Regions from separate parts of the Chelativorans sp. AA-79 genome, predicted to be linked through region 2. Evidence: riboswitches for the same ligand, from Rfam matches in the RefSeq annotation. Region 2 holds a riboswitch; each other region holds the start of a gene.

Region 1 (6,445 bases), 230 kb from region 2:
AGGCCTGCCGGTCGACGGCAAGCGACAGCGCCTGGCGGAACGCCTTCGTGTTGAACAGCTTGTTCTTGACCGGATCGGTGTGGTTCAGGTTGAGCTGGAAGACCATCACATTGGCGGCGGTCTCCTTGAGCGTGTAGAAGCCGTAGCCGCCCGCCTCCTGCCCGTCGAACAGCACAGGCTTGTTGGCGGGCGTGGCGATGTACTGGTCCATCATGTCGATCTCGCCCTGCAGCGTCTTGAGCAGCAGGACCTCCGGATCGGCCACCATCTGGTAGACGACGCGGTCGAAATAGGGCAGCTGCATGCCTCCCGGATCGACCTTGAAGTAATAGGGATTGCGGACCGCGACCGCCTGCTCCGTGTTCTGCCCTGGCGCGATGCCGCCTTCCAGATCGAAAGCCCACGCGTTCAGCGTCGGCCGTTGCGGGTTCTGGAAAAACGTGTTGTCGTCCGCAAAGCCCACCTCGCGCTGGAACAGCGCGATCCAGCTTTCCAGCCCCCGTTCCTTGGCGAGCTTGTCGGCATCCGGATTGTAGCGGATGTGGAACTGCTGCAGATAGTGCTTGGGCATGCGGGTGAGCTGATCCTGCTGGGCCCAGGCGAGATTCTGCACGAAGAAGCCGTTCGGCGATGGGAAGACGACCTTGAAGGTGGTCTCGTCGACGATCTCGACACGGGCCGGCTTGCCGCCGGCATACCACCAGGTGTTGCCGCCGAGATTGGTTTCCTCGTCGTTGAAATAGGCGTCGTACCAGAACTGCACATCCTCGGTTGTGAAGGGATGCCCGTCCGACCATTTGTGACCTTTGCGCAGGCGGAACGTGTATTCCGTCGCCTCCGCATTCACTTCCCAGGACTCGGCCGTGTTCTCGATAAGTCCGGACCACTCCGGATCGAAGCGGACGAGCGGTTCATAGCCCTGATAGCGCACGAGCATTGAGAGCGAGCCGCCGCCAACCAGCGCGTGCTTCCAGTCGCCACCCTGTCCGCCCGCACGCTCGAAAGGCGTGATCACCAGCGGGTTTTCCGGCAGACGCTCGGCGACAGGCGGCAGCGTGCCGCTCTCCACCCTGTCCTTCAGGAAATCCGCTTCCTTGATATCGGCGGCATTGACGAATTTGGGCAATGCCAGGGTTCCGGCCAAAGCGGAACTGGCGGCGATGAACGCCCTGCGGCTCAGTCTCACCATTTCGATTTCCTCCTCCTCGGCCAGGTCGTTTTTGATCAACCGTTAGCCAAAACGAAGGCTTGCATAAACTTCTTTGTTAGGTAAAGCGTTATGTTCCACAAAAGAACAGCCCGAATTCGCCGCAGAAGCGCTCAAGTGCTGGAAGACTGTGAAAATCGGTTGTGGGCGCTTATTTTACGGTGAATAAAGCGCAAAACGCTTTAGGTTACGTTATGCGCCGCAATATGAGCCTTGAAACGGATAGCCGATGGCAAAAGTCACTCTCGCAACGATCGCCCAGCACACCGGGCTTTCCAAATTCGCGGTTTCGCGCTCGCTCTCGGGCAAGGACGGCGTTTCGGAGGAAACGCGCCGCCGCGTGAGGGAGGCGGCAGCGCAGCTCGGCTATAGCCGCGCAGACGCCGAGCCGGAGCAGCTCACCCTCGGCGTGATCTTCCACGACACGGATCTCATCAACAGCGAACTGCATCTCCTGATCCAGAACGGCGCCCAATCGGAGGCGGAAAGGCTCGGCTATCGCCTCAACATGCGCTGGACGCACCAGCCTGAAGAGATCGAGGCAGCCGTGCGCGCCTGCAGCGGCGCCGTCCTCGTGGGCCCGCACAGCCCTGAGAGCCTCGCCCGCGCCTACGCACAGGGCAAGCCGATCGTACGGCAGGGTTGGCTCGATCCGCTCGAACAAGCCGACCATGTCGGCGGCACGGACCATGAGGGCGGGGCCGCCGTCGCCAATTATTTGCTGGCGCTCGGCCATCGCTCGATCGCCTATGTGCACGGGGCGCCGGGCTACCGCGGGCGCATCGAACGCTTTTACGGCGTGCGGGAAGTCCTGGAGAAGCATAGCGATGTCGAGTTCCGCGAGATGAAGTTCCACGCGGAGATGCGGTTTACCGAGCATCTGCTCGCCGTCCACGCGGCGGGCTTCCGTCCGACCGCCTTCTTCTGCGCCCATGATGGGCTGGCGCTGACCGTCGTCTCGGAGCTTCTGCGTCTGGGCTACCGCATACCGGAGGATGCATCCGTGGTGGGTTTCGGCGACTATTCCGCCGCCACGCAGATTTCGCCGCAACTGACGACCGTCAAGGTCTACGGTCATCAGATAGGGGCGGCCTCCGTACGCCTGCTCGACGACCGGATCAACGGCCGCATTCCGCCCGACACCGCCGTACGCATGCATATTGCCAACCGCATCGTCGAGCGCGCCTCCTGCGGCCCGAGAAAGATGTCCGAAGCTTCCGTGGCATCGGCCTTGTAGCAGCGGCTGTCACCGATGCCGTCACGGGCGGCGATCGACCTGGGGGACGCATATACTGACGTAAAGATATAAACATCTCTTTATGTCTTATTGACATTTGTCCCTTTTCGTCCGAGAGTGGGGTCGTCATGGTTCTCCGGCCGTCACCCGCGACGGGCTGGAGCTAAGAGGGAAGCCGGTGCGCAAATGCAAGGCCGGAGCTGCCCCCGCAACTGTATGCGGCGAGCCGATGTCCATTCATGTCACTGAGGCATTTGCCCCGGGAAGACGGATTGAGGCGACAACCCGCGAGCCAGGAGACCTGCCATGGCAGATATCGTCCACGGGCGGGGTGTCCCGGTGTGTCGCAGCAATGGCCGCTGCCACGGCCTTTCTTGCAGGCGTCCGCTGCCCCATGCCCCCAACATCTGGGGTAAAGTCATGACTCGATCCACAGTATCCGTTGCAACGATCGGTGTGCCGCGCATAGGCCGCCGCCGTGAACTGAAATTCGCACTCGAATCCTACTGGTCCGGCAAGTCGCCCGCCGAGCATCTGCTGCAAACGGCAAAGGCCCTGCGCAGAGCCAACTGGACCGAGCAGCGAGACCGCGGCGTCACGATAATCCCGTCCAACGACTTTTCCCTCTACGATCATGTGCTCGACACGGCCGTCATGGTCGGGGCTGTCCCGGCGGCCTATGGCTGGACGGGCGGCGAGGTGCCCTTGGACACCTACTTCGCCATGGCACGCGGCAGCCAGGATGGAGCCGCCTCGGGATGCGGTCATCCCGGCCACGAACACGGCGTGACCGCTCTGGAAATGACGAAGTGGTTCGACACCAACTACCACTACATGGTCCCGGAACTTTCGGACGATCAGGTTTTCGCTCTGTCGTCGACCAAGCCGATCGACCATTTCCTCGAAGCGAAGGAGATCGGGGTCCATACAAGGCCCGTGATCCTCGGTCCCGTCACGTTCCTCAAGGTTGCGAAATCGCATGCCGAAGGGTTCAACCCGATCTCGCTTCTGCCGAAGCTGTTGCCCGTCTATCAGGAACTCCTGCGCGAGCTGGCGGCGGCAGGTGTCGATTGGGTGCAAATCGATGAGCCGGCCCTCGTGCTCGACCTCGTTCCCAACGAACGCGACGCGTTCAAATTCGCCTATGACAAGCTTGCCGCAGCCGCACCGGACTTGAAGGTTATGCTCGCGACCTATTTCGGCGCGCTGGGCGACAATCTCGAGACCGCGCTCTCGCTGCCGGTCGCGGGGCTGCATGTCGATCTCGTGCGCGCACCGCAACAGCTCGAGCCGGTCGCAAGCCTGGCGCGCGAGGATCTCGTGCTGTCGCTCGGCGTGATCGACGGGCGCAATGTCTGGCGCGCCGACCTGCCCTCGATCCTCGACCGGCTCGGACCGGCGGTGGCGGATCGGCCGTCGGAGCATATCGAGGTGGCGCCGTCGTGCTCGCTGCTGCACGTGCCGATCGACCTGGAGCTCGAAACCGCACTCGATGCGGACGTAAAATCCTGGCTCGCTTTCTCGGTGCAGAAGATGGACGAGCTTGTCGTGCTCTCCCGCGCACTGTCGGGAGGCAGGGACGCGGTGCATGCCGAGCTGAAGGCATCGGCCGAAGCCGCCGCGGCACGCGCCGCATCGCCCAAGGTGCACGATCCCCAGGTGGAAGCCCGCACCGCCGGTATCCGTGACGCCATGACACGGCGCCGGAGCGCATTCCTGGAGCGCCGCAAACTGCAGGAGAGCAAGCTCGGCCTGCCGCCGTTCCCGACGACAACCATCGGCTCCTTCCCGCAGACGATGGAGGTGCGCAAAGCGCGCGCGGCCCATGCGAAGGGCGAACTGAGCCAGACCGATTACGAAGCCTTCCTGAAGAAGGAGACCGAAGCCGCCATCCGCTGGCAGGAGGAGGTCGGCCTGGACGTGCTGGTCCATGGTGAGTTCGAGCGCAACGACATGGTGCAGTATTTCGGCGAGCAGCTTTCGGGCTTCGCCTTCACCAAACATGCATGGGTGCAGAGCTACGGCTCGCGCTATGTCCGCCCGCCGATCATCTATGGGGATGTGTCACGGTCGCGTCCCATGACGGTCTCGTGGTGGCGGTATGCCCAATCGCTGACCGGCAGACCCGTGAAAGGCATGCTCACCGGCCCGGTGACCATCCTCAACTGGTCCTTCGTGCGCAACGACATTCCCCGCAGCCAGACCTGCCGCCAGATCGCGCTCGCCATACGCGACGAAGTCCTGGACCTCGAAGAAGCCGGCGCGACGATGATCCAGATCGACGAGGCCGCCCTTCGCGAGGGCCTGCCGCTCCGCCGGTCCGACTGGAAGACCTATCTCGACTGGGCGGTCGAGAGCTTCCGGCTCGCCTCCTCGGGCGTGGACGACGCCACCCAGATCCACACCCATATGTGCTATTCGGAGTTCAACGACATCATAGACGCCATCGCCGCGATGGATGCCGACGTCATCTCCATCGAGACCTCGCGCTCGAAGATGGAGCTTCTCGATGCGTTCCGGAACTACAAATACCCCAACGAGATCGGCCCGGGCGTCTACGACATCCACTCACCGCGCGTGCCGGAGGCGGAGGAGATGGTGCACCTCGTCAAGCTTGCCCGCGAACGCCTGTCCGATGCCCAGCTCTGGATCAACCCTGACTGCGGGCTCAAGACTCGCAAATGGGAAGAGGTCCGCCCCGCCCTGGTCAATATGGTGGCCGCAGCGAAGCAGTTGCGGGTAGCAGCCTGATTGAACAGGCCCCGGCGCCACGGCCGGGGCCGCCGCCTGCTAGTTCGCCATATCCCGTCTCAATCGCGCTCGCATGAGAGTCGTTGGACGGATCAAGAACGCACCATCAGGGATGGAATGCAGCCATCGAACTATAGACTTGCGCTTTCAATATATTTTCAAAACGACCGATATTTCATTTTCCTCTGGCTGATCGATCACTTTCTTGCAAACTATGAGAAAGAGCCTTTTTCGTTCGAATCGATTACTGCAGCAATGAATTGTCGAATCTCGTTCACCAAAGCTTACTGGATCCCGTTGCTGATTTCCGTCACGATGCTGGCGGGCGTCCTCGGGCAGGCCGGTGCACAGGAAAGCAGTCCCCCATCTGCTGCGGCAGGACGGGCCGTCACCGTGGGGGTCCGGGTCAGCCCTCCCTTCGTGATGAGGACGGACGACGGTTTTACCGGGCTTGCGGTGGAGCTTTGGGAAGCGCTGGCACCTCGCCTCGGGCTCGCGTGGGAATATGAGGGATACGATACGGTACGCGATCTTGTGGCCGCCGCGGCCGCAGGAGAAGTCGACGTAGCGGTCACGAACCTGACCGTGACGGAAAACCGGGCCCGGCGCATCGATTTCACCCAACCCTGGTTTGATGGCGGGCTGCGCATCCTTACAAACTCCGATCGGGGAACCGGTTTCCAGGCGGTCTTTGCAGGACTGCGCGATAGCGGTTTTCTGCGGGCATACGCATGGATCGGCCTTATCATCCTTGCCGCCACCGTACTGATGACGCTCTTTTATCGCCGCTTCGACAGCGATTTTCCGACGCGGTGGCGGGACGGATTTGCTGAAAGCTTCTACAACGTCATGGTGATCGCAACATCGGGAAGAATGGCGCCGGGCCGGAATTTCTTCGGTTGGATCGGCCGCATCTTCCAAGGCATCTGGCTTTTCGCCGGCATCGCCTTGATCGCCTATGTCACGTCGACCGTGACGAGCGTGATGACGACACTCTCGCTCACCAACCAGATTCACGGCGTCGACGATCTGGCGGGAAAGACGGTCGGCGTACTGGAAGGGAGCGTGAGCGAGGACTTCGCACGCGAAGCCGGGCTGAGATATCAGGCCTTTCTTCAGATCGACGAGGCCGCCGAGGCTCTCCTGCGCGGCAGGATTGCTGCCGTTATCGAGGATACGGGCGTTATCGAGTACTACGCCAAGACACATCCGGACCTGCCTCTCGACGTGGTCGGCCGCATATTCGAGCC
Region 2 (6,445 bases):
CCGCCTTTCTTTCGGAAAGCTCGGGGCGGGAGGCGGGCACGGGAATGTTCTCGACCGGCAGCGTGACCGTCGCCACCTCGTCGGACGGAGCGTCCGTTACGTCCTCCGGCGCCGGCTCGGCTTGCGGCCGGTCCCGCTGCGCTTCCGCCCGCGCGGGGCGGTGCGGTGCAGGTTCCATCGATGGCCGTGCCTCGGCGGTCTCCGCCTCGGATGGGGGAGCGGCGTGTTCCGCCCGGTCCGACGCGGGCTTCTCCGAAACCTCTCCGGTCCGGGTGCTCTCTCGCCGCGGCCCCTCGTGGGTGACTTCTTGCTTTGCCGGGGCATCCTTCGGAGCAGGTGTATGGTTCGCGGAGGCCTGCGGTTCGGCGGCAGGTGACGATCGAGCCGCGGGCCTTTGCTGTCCCGCATCGGACGAAGGCGGCTCTTCCAGCACGATTTCCACGCTTGCCGCTTCGGCCGTCGCTTCCACGCCCGGTCTGGCGATCCGCTCGACGAGAAAGGAGAGCACACCTGCATGCACCAGCGCCGAAAAGCCCAGTGCGAGCACAAGGCCGATCGAGTAGGCGCGGGTGCGGCGCGGGAGGAAGGGTTCAGTCGGGCCGGGCAGGGCAGGCCCGGCCTCGCCTGCGGGAAGAGCGGCGTCGAGGACCACCGGCGGCGTCTCCGCCTTCGCCCCAGCCGTTTCGGGGCGCGGCGGCTCTACCGGCTCGGCCGCGGCAAGCTCACGCAGGTGCGCGATCTTCGGCCAGGGAATCATGGCGCACCCGTCAGCCCCGTGGGCGCAAGGATCATGCCGCCCTCGTCGCGCGCGAAATGCGCCGTCACACCGTAGACTTCCGCCAGCCGCTCAGGCGTCATGACCTCTTCCGGCGCACCTTCGGCGGCGGTCCGCCCCTCCTTCAGCATCACCACGCGATCGCACCAGCGGGCGGCGAGCGTGAGATCGTGCAGGGAGACGAGGATGGTGCGGCCCTCGGCGGCGAGGCGGCGCAGCGCGTGCATCATCATCATCTGGTGGGCCGGATCCAGTCCGGAGGCCGGCTCGTCGGCGATCAGGAGCGATGTGGATTGCGCGACGGCTCGGGCGGCAAGCACGCGCGCCTGCTCGCCGCCGGAAAGCTCCGTCGCCGGCCGCTGGGCGAGATGCGCGATGTCCATCAGCTTCAGGGCATCCGCGACGATCCGCTCGTCCTCAACCGTGGGACGGACTCCGAAGCTGCGCCAGGGGAGCCTTCCGAGCGCCACCAGATCGCGCACGGTGAGCCGCCAGCCGATCACGCGGGCCTGCGGCAGGTAGGCGAGGAGGCGCGCTCGGGCAGCCGGAGCAAGGCCGGCGAGATCCCCGCCATCGAGCCGCATCCTGCCGCCTGCCGCGATTTGCCCCGCCAGAGCGCGCATCAGGGTGGACTTGCCGGCGCCGTTCGGGCCCAGCAGGCCCACCACCTCGCCGGGCGAAAGCGCCATATTGATGCCGTGGAGCACCGGGCGGCCGGACAGCGAGACATCGAGATGCTCCACGACGAGTCGCATCAGAAGACCTCCCGGCGGGAGCGTACGACCAGCCAGAGGAAGAAGGGCGCGCCGATGAGCGCCGTCAGCACGCCGACATTGAGCTCGCCCGCAGGCAGCACGATGCGCACCGCCACATCGGCGGCGAGCAGCAGAGCGGCGCCGCCGAGGCCCGCCGGCAGAAGCAGGCGGCTCGGCAGGCGGTTCGTCAGAGGGCGGATGAGATGGGGCACGACCAGCCCCACGAAGCCGATCGTGCCGGCAACGGCGGTGGCAGCGCTCACGCCGAGCGCGACGCCCATGATGATGAGAAGCCGCGTGCGGGGCATATGCGTGCCGAGGCTCGCGGCCGCCTCCTCGCCCAGGGACAGCGCGTCGATGGCGCGGGCGGCGAGCGCGATCAGCAGCCAGCCCGCCGCCATCAGGGGGAGGGCGATCCAGACATGCTCGATCGACCGGTCCTTGAGCGAGCCGAGCAGCCAGAAGATGATCTCGTAGCTCGCGAAGGGGTTGGGCGAGAGGTTGAGCACGAGCGAGGTCAGCGCCCCGGAAAGGCTGGAGAGTGCCACGCCCGCGAGAATCAGCGTGAGCGTCGAGCCGCTGCGGGCGGCAAGCGCCAGAAGCAGGAGGACGGCGACCAGCGCCCCGATCAGCGCGCCGGCAGGCAGGGCATAGAGCGTGCTGCCCGCGAGGCCCGAATAGAAAATCAGGACGGCGCCGAAGGCCGCCACGGCCGAAACGCCGATGATGCCGGGCTCCGCCAGCGGGTTGCGCAGGAAGCCCTGCAGCACGGCGCCTGAGACGCCGAGCGTGAAGCCGATGCCGAGGCCCAGGAGCGCCCGGGGCAGGCGGATCTCGCGCATGATGATCGCCGCCGCCTCGCCCCCGCCCGCGAAAAGCCCGCGAACGCTTTCCGAAACGCCCAGCTCCGCCGGCCCCACGGCGAGCGAGGCGATGAAGAGGGCGAGCATCAGCGCGCCCAGCGCGAGATTGAGGGCGAGCGGCTTCATTGCGTCGCCTCGCAGGGCGCGATCTCCTCGCGCAAGGCGGCGAGCGCCTTTACCGCCTCGATGACGAAGGGGCCGCCGCAGGACCATGCGCCGCGCGGCACGAAGGGGCCGATGCGCGTCTCCTCGAGCGCGCGCAGCGCCGGATGGTATGGCACGCGCGCGCCGAGCGACGGCGCATCCTCCTCGCCCGCCCGGGTGATGATGACATCGGGCTCCTTTTCCACGATCAGCTCGATCGGCAGGGGGGCCATCCCGACGATGCCCGCTTCGGCGGCCAGGTTGCGGAAGCCCGCCGCCGCGAGCACCGAATCCGCCAGAGTGCCGCTTCCCGCGGCCACCCCGCCCTGCTCGAAGGCGAGCGCGGTCGGAGGCTTGGCGCACTGCCGGGCTTCGATTTCGCCAAGCTCGGTCTCGAACCTTTCCGCCATCGCTTCCGCCTGCTCATCGCGCCCGAGGAGCGCCCCCATCCGCCGGATCTCGCCGGGGATGGTGTCGAGCGTCTGGACGAAGCTGAACTCCTCCACGCGAAAGCCGAGCCGCTTCAGGAGCCCGGTCGTGTTCTGCAGGGAATAGGTGCCGGTGACGACGAGGTCGGGCCGTTCGAGGAACACTTCCTCCGCCCGGCCATGGTTGACCGGATAGGACCCGGCCTCGCGGTGCATGGGGGAGAGCGACGGGTCGCGCGAGAGGAATGAGACGGAGACGAGCTGCCCGGGGGCGGCGAGCGCCATGGCAAGCTGGTCCGTGCACAGGTTGAGCGACATGACTCGCGATGGTGCGTCGGCTGCGGTTGGCTGGGCAAAAAGCAAAAATGCCGGCGCGAGAACCGCGCCGGCACATAGAACGAAGCCGGAAAGATGCAGGACGATGTTCCGGCCCGCCGTCATCACGGCCCGAACTTCGCCTTGAAGCCCGCGAAGACCGAGATGTCCGGCGTGCCGTAGCCGCGGGCGGTCTGGTAATCCTGGTCGAGCAGGTTCTCCACGCGCAGGTAGAGCTCGGTGTCTTCCGTCGGCTTGTAGGCCACCTTGGCGTTGAGCAGGAAATAGTCGTCGAGCTCGAATTCGTCCGAATCCACAGTGTCGAGCGCGACCTTGCCCATGGCCGAGATCATCCATTTTTCGGTCGGCCTGTAGGCCGCCGTCAGGCCGACGGCGTGGCGGGGGATGCGCACGAGCCGGTCGTCGTTCTGGTCCTTCGAATCCGTGTAGGTGTAGGAGCCGGTGAAGGAGAAACGGTCGTCCGGGCGCCATGTGAGGGAGGTCTCCACGCCGCGCGAGGTGGAGGTGCCTTCGATCTGCGTGTAGGCCCCGTTCTCATAGGCGATCAGGTCTTCGATCTCGAGATCGAAATAGGTCACGTCGGCGATGAGCGCGCCGCCGAGGAATCGCTGTTCCACGCCGATGTCGAAGCCGGTGCTCGTCTCCGGATCGAGGTTCGGATTGGCGCCGAAGGGGCCGAAGAGCTCGTTGAGGCTGGGCGCGCGGAAGCCCGTACCGAAGGAGCCGTGCAGGCGCGTGCCGGTCTGGGCGAAGAGATAGGATCCCGTCAGGCGGTAGGTGGTGTGGCCGCCGAATTCGGAATGATGGTCGTGTCGCAGCCCCGCGGTGAGCGTCAGATCCTCGACCGGCGTGAGGATCGCCTCCGTCCAGAGGCCGGTCATGTGGAAATCCGCGTCGATCTCCGGGTTGAACGCGCCCTCGGGGAAGGTGGCCTCCTGCTTCTCGTAATCCGCGCCCGCCTGCAGGGTCAGCCATTCGGTCACGTCGAAGGCGCCCTGGTAGTCGATCTTCTTGCGGCGGCCCTCATAGGTGCCGTCGAAGGTGGTGCCGTCGATGGTGCGTTCCAGATCGAAGGCCTGGACCGAGACGGTGTTGCGGAAGCGGCCGTCGAGGAGGTTAAGGTTGAAGCCGGCGCGGCCCGCAAGCTGCTTGCTCACATTCGTCGCCGTCGGATTGTCCGTCGGCGGCACGAAATCGCCGGTGAAGAAATCCGTGAAGCCGGAATCGTCGAACTCCGCCTCGGCGTCGATCAGCAGCGCGGAGCCGAAGACGGAGAAGACGTCGGAGAATGCATGCTCGGCGGCGATATCCAGCGTGATGTTCTCATAGCCATCGCGTTCGGGATTGCCGGCATGCTCCTCCGCCGCGGAGATGCCGTCGGTGCGGAAGCCGGTCGCGTTGAAGGAGAGGCGCGAGTCAGCGTTCGCCGCGCGCAGGCCGTAGGTGCCCCGCGCGGTGCCGAAGGAGCCGCCTTCGCCGGAGATCAGGTGCGTCACGCCCGGCTCGATCTCGCCGAAGGTGGAGAGGCTGACGACGCCCGCGATCGCATCCGAACCGTAGAGCGTGCTCTGGGAGCCGCGCAGCACCTCGATGGAATCGATGCCGCCGGAGAGCAGATACTGGTAGGAGGTCTGGACCTGGGTGTTGGTGGGGTCGGAGATGTCGATCCCGTTATAGAGCGTCTTCACATAGCGCCGGGGGGCGCCGCGGATCGCCAGGCTGGATTCGGTGCCCGGCCCGCCGGGGGAGGTGATCGCCACGCCCGGCACGAGCGTCAGGTAGTCGAGGACGAGCGGCTGCGACTGCTCGGCTATCTCTTCGCTGTCGATGCGGGTGACCGAGGAACCGGTCCTGGAAAGTTCAGTGGGCGCACGATCCGGCGTCACCACGATCTCGCCGAGATCGAGGTCCTGCGCGTCTGCGCCGCCTGAGGCAAGCATGATGGAAAGGGCCGAAACGCCGGCCAGGAATGTCTTCGATGATGCGGTCATGTCGTCCCCTCCGCACATACCCCGGTATGCTGGAGGAACGGCCGTCTTGGCCTGGTCCCCGCCAGCGATGACTGTCCGTCACCACTGCGAAAACCACAGCTCCGGAAGCGTCCCGCATCCGGCAGGTGACGACCCGAGGCAGGTTTCCTGGCTTGCGCTTCACCGGTATCCTCGCCTTCCCAGGCCGCAACGGCCCAGTGGCAAATGAGAAGACCTCGGCGCTCACAGTTGCGGGAGCAGCTACGGTTCAGGCGGAAACCGCCCTTCCATATTCCCTTTTAACCCCGCGTTCCGCGGGGCACCTCAGGCACGAAGCGAGCATTATCAATGCGCCGGCACGCCGTCAATCGGCGCTTGGCGCCGCCTCGAAACGGCCGCGATATTGTCGAAGACGCAGGGTAGCCAAAACGGTATTCTCCCGGCTCAACTTGCTGCACGCCGCCAGGTGCCGGGCAACTGACAGGGTCCCGTCAGGAAAGGCTCTTTGACAAGGCGGCTGTGGTTGCGGAATGTTAGGGATCAGGCCATCCAGACGGCAGTAGATCGGCAACCCGAGGGGAGAGAGCCCATGAAATTCTTCAAGAGCAACAGTGGAGCCGTCCCCGCGCGTATCGAGGCACTCGGCGAGAAGGCCCGGACCGGCCGGATCGACCGCCGCGAATTCCTGGCGCTCGCGAGCACCTTCGGCGCGACCGCTGCCGGCGCCTATGCGATGGCGGGCCTGACCTTGCCCGTCCGGGCGCTGGCGCAGGAGCCGAGGCAAGGCGGCGTGCTCAAGATGGCCATGTGGATCAAGGAACCCAAGGATCCACGCACGGCCGACTGGTCCGAGATCGCCAACGCCATGCGCCAGACGCTGGAGCCGCTCGTCAAATACACCGCCGACTTCACCTTCGAGGGGCGGCTGCTCGAAAGCTGGGAGGTGAACGAGGAGGCGACGGAATACGTGCTTCACGTCCGGCCGGGGGTGACCTGGAACAATGGCGATCCCTTCACGGCCGACGACGTGATCTACAACATCACCCGCTGGTGCGACCAGACGGCCGAAGGCAATTCCATGGCCACGCGGCTGACCTCGCTTATCGAGCCGGGGACCAAGAAGGTCCGGGACGGCGCCCTCGAAAAGGTGGACGACCATACGGTGAGGCTCGTC
Region 3 (6,445 bases), 1.1 Mb from region 2:
GTTGAGAAGGCATGGTGTTCGGTTCGTTCCAGGTCAGCATTTCATTCTCCAGAATCTTAAAATCGAACGACGTCACTCGAAAAAGCAGGGCCCCGCGCCGGACACCCCCTCTGCCCTGCCGGCATCTCCCCCTCAAGGGGGAGATCAGCCGTCGCGACCGCTTTCGCCCATTATTCACGTCGCAGAACACGCGGTGGAGCAGGCGGCCGGCCTAATCTCCCCCTCGAGGGGGAGATGGCCGGCAGGCCAGAGGGGGTGTGACGGGCGCAACCTAGCCTACTGGCACGCCTCGCATTCGGGATCGTCGATAGCGCAGGCCTTCACCCCGTCCAGATCGAAGGCCGGCTGCGGCGTGACCGCTACAGCATTGAGCTTGCCGTCCGAACGCTTGAGTGTCGATTTCTCCACATGGGTCGCCGAGCGCGAGCGCAGGTAGTAGGTGGTCTTCAGCCCCTTCCGCCATGCCAGCCGATAGAGCTCGTCAAGCTTCTTGCCCGACGGATTGGCGATGTAGAGGTTAAGCGATTGGGCTTGGTCGATCCACTTCTGCCGGCGCGAGGCGGCCTCGATCAGCCAGGCCGTATCGATCTCGAAGGCCGTGGCGTAGAGCGCCTTCAGGTCGTCCGGCACACGGTCGATCTGGCCTAGCGAGCCATCGTAGTATTTCAGGTCCGAGACCATCACCTCGTCCCACAGCCCGCGCGCCTTGAGGTCGCGCACGAGCGTGGCGTTCACCACGGTGAAATCACCGGACATGTTCGATTTCACGAACAGGTTCTGGTAGGCGGGCTCGATCGACTGGCTTACCCCGCAGATATTCGAGATGGTCGCCGTCGGCGCGATCGCCATCGTGTTGGAGTTGCGCATGCCGTGCTCCACCACCCTGGCACGCAGGCCGTCCCAATCGAGCGTCGTCGTCCGGTCCATCCCGTCGAAGCCGCGGGATTCGGCCACATAGCCGACAGAATCGATGGGCAGCACGCCCTTCGACCAGAGCGAGCCCTGGAAGCTCGCATAGGCCCCGCGCTCCTCCGCCAGATCGACCGAGGCGGAGATGGCATGGTAGGCGATCGCCTCCATCGAGCGGTCGGCGAACTCCACCGCCGCCTCTGACGCATAAGGCAATCTCAGCGTCTGCAGTGCGTCCTGGAAGCCCATGAGGCCGAGCCCCACCGGCCGATGGCGCAGGTTCGAGCGCCGCGCCTCGGGGATCGTATAGAAGTTGATGTCGACAACATTGTCGAGCATGCGCATCGCGGTCGAGACCGTTCGCGCGAGCTTCTCCATGTCGAGCCCCTTCTCGCCCACATGCGCGGCGAGATTGACGGAGCCGAGATTGCACACCGCCACCTCGTCCTTCGACGTGTTGAGCGTGATCTCCGTGCAGAGATTGGAGGAATGCACCACGCCTGCATGCCGTTGCGGCGAGCGGAGGTTGCACGGGTCCTTGAAAGTAATCCAGGGATGCCCCGTCTCGAAGAGCATGGTGAGCATGCGCCGCCACAGTTCCACCGCGCGCACCTTCTTGTACACGCGGATCTCGCCGCGCGCCCCCTTCGCCTCGTATTCTTCATAAGCCGCCTTGAAGGCTGGCCCGTAGAGGTCGTGCAGGTCCGGCGTCTCGTTGGGCGAGAACAGCGTCCACTCCCCGTCTGCTTCCACGCGCTCCATGAAGAGGTCCGGCACCCAGTTGGCCGTGTTCATGTCATGCGTGCGGCGGCGGTCGTCGCCCGTGTTCTTGCGGAGGTCGAGGAACTCCTCGATGTCCACGTGCCAGGTTTCGAGATAAGCGCACACCGCGCCCTTTCGCTTGCCGCCCTGGTTGACGGCAATCGCCGTGTCGTTCGCCACCTTCAGGAAGGGGACGATGCCCTGGCTCTTGCCATTGGTACCCTTGATGCGGGCTCCCAGCCCGCGCACCGGCGTCCAGTCGTTGCCGAGCCCGCCGGAGTATTTTGCCAGGAGCGCATTGTCCTTGACGGCTTTGAAAATGCCATCGAGATCGTCGGAAACGGTGGTCAGGAAACAGGAGGAAAGCTGCGGGCGCAGCGTGCCGGCGTTGAAGAGCGTCGGCGTCGAGCACATGAAATCGAAGGAGGAGATGAGGTCGTAAAACTCGATCGCCCTCGCCTCGCGGTCGATCTCGCGCACGGCCAATCCCATGGCCACGCGCATGAAGAAGGCCTGCGGCAGCTCGAAGCGGACCTCGTCCTTGTGCAGGAAGTAGCGGTCATAGAGCGTCTGGAGCCCTAGATATTGGAACTGCAGGTCGCGTTCCGGCTTGAGCGCGGCACTGATCTTCTTCAGGTCGAAGCGGCCGAGCTCGGGGTCGATCATCTCCGCCTCGATACCGGCCGTGATGAAGCCCTCGAAATAGTCGGGATAACGCTTCGCCATCTCGGCTTGGGTCGCCAGGGCGGGCCGGCCTTCCACGAAGGTCAGCGCCTCGCGGCGCAGCTTGTCGAGAAGCAGCCGCGCGCTCACCTGGCTGTAGTTCGGCTCCGTCTCCACCAGCGTGCGCGCCGCGAGGATCGGCGCCAGCGAAAGCTCGTCCAGCGTGATGCCGTCATAGAGATTGCGCCGCGCCTCGGACAGGATCGCCTCGGCTGAGACCGCCTCCAGTCCCTCGCAGGCTTCCGCGACGATTGCAGCGAGCCGCGCCTCGTCGAGCGGCGCCTTGGCACCGTCTTCCAGCGTGACATTCAGGGTGGGCTGCGCGGTTTCAACCGCGCGACTCGCCTGCCGCTCGCGCGCCCGCGCCTCACGATAGAGCACATAGGCGCGGGCGATCTTGTGGTGGCCGCTGCGCATCAGCGCAAGCTCCACCTGATCCTGGATCTCCTCGATATGGAAGGTGCGGCCCGCCTCTCCGCGGCGGGTGAGCGCCGCGACCACCTGATCGGCGAGTTCCTCCACCACCTCGTGCACCCGGCGCGAGCCCGCCGCCGTGGAGCCTTCCACGGCGAGGAAGGCCCTGGTCAGCGCCAGGCTGATCTTGCCCGGATCGAACGGCGTGACCGAACCGTTGCGGCGGATGACGCGATAGGAATGCCTTGAGCCGGGCTCGGCCCTTTCGGACATCTGGAGCGGCATCTCGGCCGTTCCGTTCGAATGGTGAGTGGCAGTCGCCGACATCGAAAAAAACCCCCGTGGAATAGGAAGACGGGATTTTTCGGGATGCAGGCCGGACGGCGGCAGTATGGACTGCCGCAACCAAGCGCACCGCCGGGACACCCCGCCCGTGGACGTTCAAAAGCTCATCACGGCAGGTCTCCTGGCTTGCAGGTCATCGCCGCTGTCAGGCCTTCCCGGAGCCCTCATGGCCCCAGTGGCATTACGCGACAGCAACTCGCTGCTTACAGTTGCGGGGGCAGCGCCGGTCTCGCACCGGCTTCCCTCTTAGCTCTCGACCCGAACGACTCGACAGCACCGTGATGGCAAGATTTAGTAGCTGAGGCGAAGCCGATGTCAACAGGTGGTGTGCCTCAATATTTTTGACGCAGTGTTGTGTTGACCGAAGAAGATAGGAAATCGCGCCTCTCGAGCATTTCACCCCCGCCCGAATTTTTCCACCGCCATCGCTATCGCACCATCGAGGGCGTTCCCCTGCGGCGGGTGGAGCAAGGCCCGGAGTCCCTCACCCAGATAGGGCGCGTAAGGCTGGCCCAGCCCGCCGATCAGGCAGAGCCGGTCGCATCCCTCGGGCATCACGGCCGCAAGCGAGGCTTCTATCCAGCCCACGGCATTGGCGATGATTCGCCCGGCGACCGCATCGCCTTCGGCGGCATGGGCGAAGATATCCGGTGCGAAGGCGCCGATATCTCCCGGGCGGGCGCGTTGGCCAAAAACGACGATCTCGCCTGGATCGCCGCCGAAACGGGCAAGCACCGCCTCCGTCAGGGGCGAGCCGGGAATGATTCGGTCATGCGCAAGCAAGGTGTCTTCCAGAAGCGCCCGGCCCAGCCTCGCGCCGCTCGCCTGGTCACCGAGCAGGAATCCCCAACCACCGACGATGCTGATGGCGCTGCCGGTCTTCGCGCCGAAGATCGATCCGGTGCCGATGATGGCGACCGCCCCGTCATGCCCGCCGAGGGCGCCCCGCACGGCCGCCGTCGCATCCCACTCGACGATGCTTTCTTCAAACGGCAATTGCTGCCGAAGCGCCTCGCCGGCCGTGCCGACATTGACCCCCGCGAGCGCAAGCACGGCCTTGCAGGCCGAAAGCGCCGGCTCCAGCCCGGCCTGATCGAACGCCCGCTCCACCGCCTCCAGGATATGGAGGCGCGTGCCCTCGAGATCGGTCAACACATTGGCGGGGCCGCTTTCTCCGCGGCCGAGCACGCTGCCCGCCAGATCGGCCACCGCCGCCCGGCACCCTGTTCCACCGCCATCGACAGCCACGAGGTTCATCAAGATTCGCCTGTTCCACAAAAGCCCGCGCTGTGCCTGCCCGGCACCGCCCGGAAATCTCCCCCACGGCCGCGTATCGTTCAATCGTTTAATTTTGGTGCTGGAAAAGCGCGACGGAATGTTCTTACATGGCCGCAACCGGAAGATGGAAGAGCGAGGGTGGCGGACTGAACGGCAGCCAGTTTCCGAGCAGATACAGGCCCTTAGCCCTCGCTGCGCGGCAGTGGATGGCCGTCGCCCGACCTCCAGCCTCACGATCGACGCCGGGATAACAATGAGGGAAGTTGGCGCTCAGCCATGAGGGAGAATGTCATGAAGAACAGGCAATTGATAACGATCCTGGCCGCATCCAGCGTGCTCGCCGGCACGGCGGGCACGGCATCGGCCCAGGACGTGACGCTGACCATCGAAAGCTGGCGCAACGACGATCTCGCCATCTGGCAGGAGCAACTCATCCCCGCCTTCGAGGAGGCCAATCCCGGCATCAAGGTCGTGTTCTCGCCCTCCGCGCCGACGGAATACAACGCCGCGCTGAACGCCAAGCTGGATGCCGGCTCGGCCGGCGACCTCATCACCTGCCGCCCCTTCGACGCCTCCCTGGAACTCTACAACAAGGGCCAGCTTGCCGATCTCACCGACCTGCCGGGCATGGAAAACTTCTCCGACGTCGCCAAATCGGCGTGGCAGACGGATGACGGCTCGGCCACGTTCTGCGTGCCCATGGCATCGGTAATCCACGGCTTCATCTACAACAAGGAAGCCTTCGAGGAACTGGGTCTCGAAGTGGCTGAGACCGAGGACGAGTTCTTCGCCCTCCTCGACAAGATCAAGGAGGACGGCACCTATATTCCCATGGCCATGGGCACGAAGGACCTGTGGGAGGCCGCCACCATGGGCTACCAGAATATCGGCCCGAATTACTGGAAGGGCGAGAAAGGCCGGCTGGCGCTCATCAAGGGCGAGCAGAAGCTGACCGATCCGCAGTGGGTCGAGCCCTTCGAGACGCTGGCGCGCTGGAAGGACTATCTGGGCGACGGCTTCGAGGCGCAGTCCTATCCCGACAGCCAGAACCTTTTCACCCTCGGCCGCGCGGCCATCTATCCTGCCGGTTCCTGGGAAATCTCGGTCTTCAACGAGCAGGCCGATTTCGAGATGGGCGCCTTCCCGCCGCCGGTGAAGAACGCGGGCGACACCTGCTACATCTCCGACCACACGGACATCGCGATCGGCCTCAATGCCGCGAGCCCCAATGCCGAAGCGGCAAAGACCTTCCTCTCCTGGGTCGCCTCGGACGAGTTCGCGACGATCTACGCCAACGCCCTGCCGGGCTTCTTCTCGCTGTCTGAAACGCCGGTCGAGATGGAGGACCCGCTGGCGCAGGAATTCGTCTCCTGGCGCGAGAAGTGCGAGCCGACCATCCGCTCGACCTACCAGATCCTGTCGCGCGGCACGCCCAATCTGGAGAACGAGACCTGGACTGCTTCCGCCAACGTGATCAACGGCACCGAGACGCCGGAGGAGGCAGCGCAGCGCCTGCAGGAGGGCCTCGCGAGCTGGTACGAGCCGCAGCAGCAATAGGCCGGGCCTAGGGGCCGCCTCACGGCGGTCCCGCCATCCCAGAACAGCGAGGGGGACGAATGGCGGCAGCCAAAAAGCCGGTACGCTGGCACATCGCCGTTTTCCTGGCGCCGGCCGTGCTTGTCTACACGGTCGTGATGATCCTGCCGCTCTTTGGCACGCTGCAATTCTCGCTCTTCCGCGCCGCGCAGGAAGGCCAGGTCTTCGTGGGGCTCGAAAACTTCCGCACGCTGCTCGGCGATCCGCGCTGGTCGGCGAGCTTCTGGAACGCCCTGTGGAACAATGTCTGGTTCTTCATCATCCACATGGCCGTGCAGAACCCGATCGGCATCCTGCTCGCCGCCCTTCTGTCCAATCCGCGGCTCAGGCTGCGCGGCTTCTACCGCACGGCGATCTTCGTGCCGACGATCCTCTCCTTTGTCATCGTCGGCTTCGTCTGGAAGCTCATCCTGAGCCC

What was found. A riboswitch is a leader RNA that binds a small molecule or an ion and turns the genes downstream of it on or off. The one in region 2 is predicted to bind cobalamin.
Region 1: another riboswitch for cobalamin. It lies ahead of metE (5-methyltetrahydropteroyltriglutamate--homocysteine S-methyltransferase); the one in region 2 lies ahead of PVE73_RS10310 (TonB-dependent receptor).
Region 3: another riboswitch for cobalamin. It lies ahead of PVE73_RS05400 (ribonucleoside-diphosphate reductase subunit alpha); the one in region 2 lies ahead of PVE73_RS10310 (TonB-dependent receptor).

The regions. Positions count from the first base shown of each region.
Region 1 covers NZ_CP120361.1:1,897,861-1,904,305, reverse strand. Annotated here, with positions in the region: gene PVE73_RS09200 (ABC transporter substrate-binding protein) at 1-1,189, opposite strand, end outside; gene PVE73_RS09195 (LacI family DNA-binding transcriptional regulator) at 1,437-2,444, shown strand; cobalamin riboswitch at 2,557-2,768, shown strand; gene metE (5-methyltetrahydropteroyltriglutamate--homocysteine S-methyltransferase) at 2,865-5,195, shown strand; gene PVE73_RS09185 (transporter substrate-binding domain-containing protein) at 5,493-6,445, shown strand, end outside.
Region 2 covers NZ_CP120361.1:2,131,890-2,138,334, forward strand. Annotated here, with positions in the region: gene PVE73_RS10290 (TonB family protein) at 1-757, opposite strand, end outside; gene PVE73_RS10295 (ABC transporter ATP-binding protein) at 754-1,530, opposite strand; gene PVE73_RS10300 (iron ABC transporter permease) at 1,530-2,519, opposite strand; gene PVE73_RS10305 (ABC transporter substrate-binding protein) at 2,516-3,406, opposite strand; gene PVE73_RS10310 (TonB-dependent receptor) at 3,406-5,292, opposite strand; cobalamin riboswitch at 5,412-5,613, opposite strand; gene PVE73_RS10315 (ABC transporter substrate-binding protein) at 5,861-6,445, shown strand, end outside.
Region 3 covers NZ_CP120361.1:1,037,175-1,043,619, reverse strand. Annotated here, with positions in the region: gene PVE73_RS05405 (ribonucleotide-diphosphate reductase subunit beta) at 1-40, opposite strand, end outside; gene PVE73_RS05400 (ribonucleoside-diphosphate reductase subunit alpha) at 277-3,093, opposite strand; cobalamin riboswitch at 3,247-3,449, opposite strand; gene PVE73_RS05395 (BadF/BadG/BcrA/BcrD ATPase family protein) at 3,550-4,410, opposite strand; gene PVE73_RS05390 (ABC transporter substrate-binding protein) at 4,723-5,988, shown strand; gene PVE73_RS05385 (sugar ABC transporter permease) at 6,048-6,445, shown strand, end outside.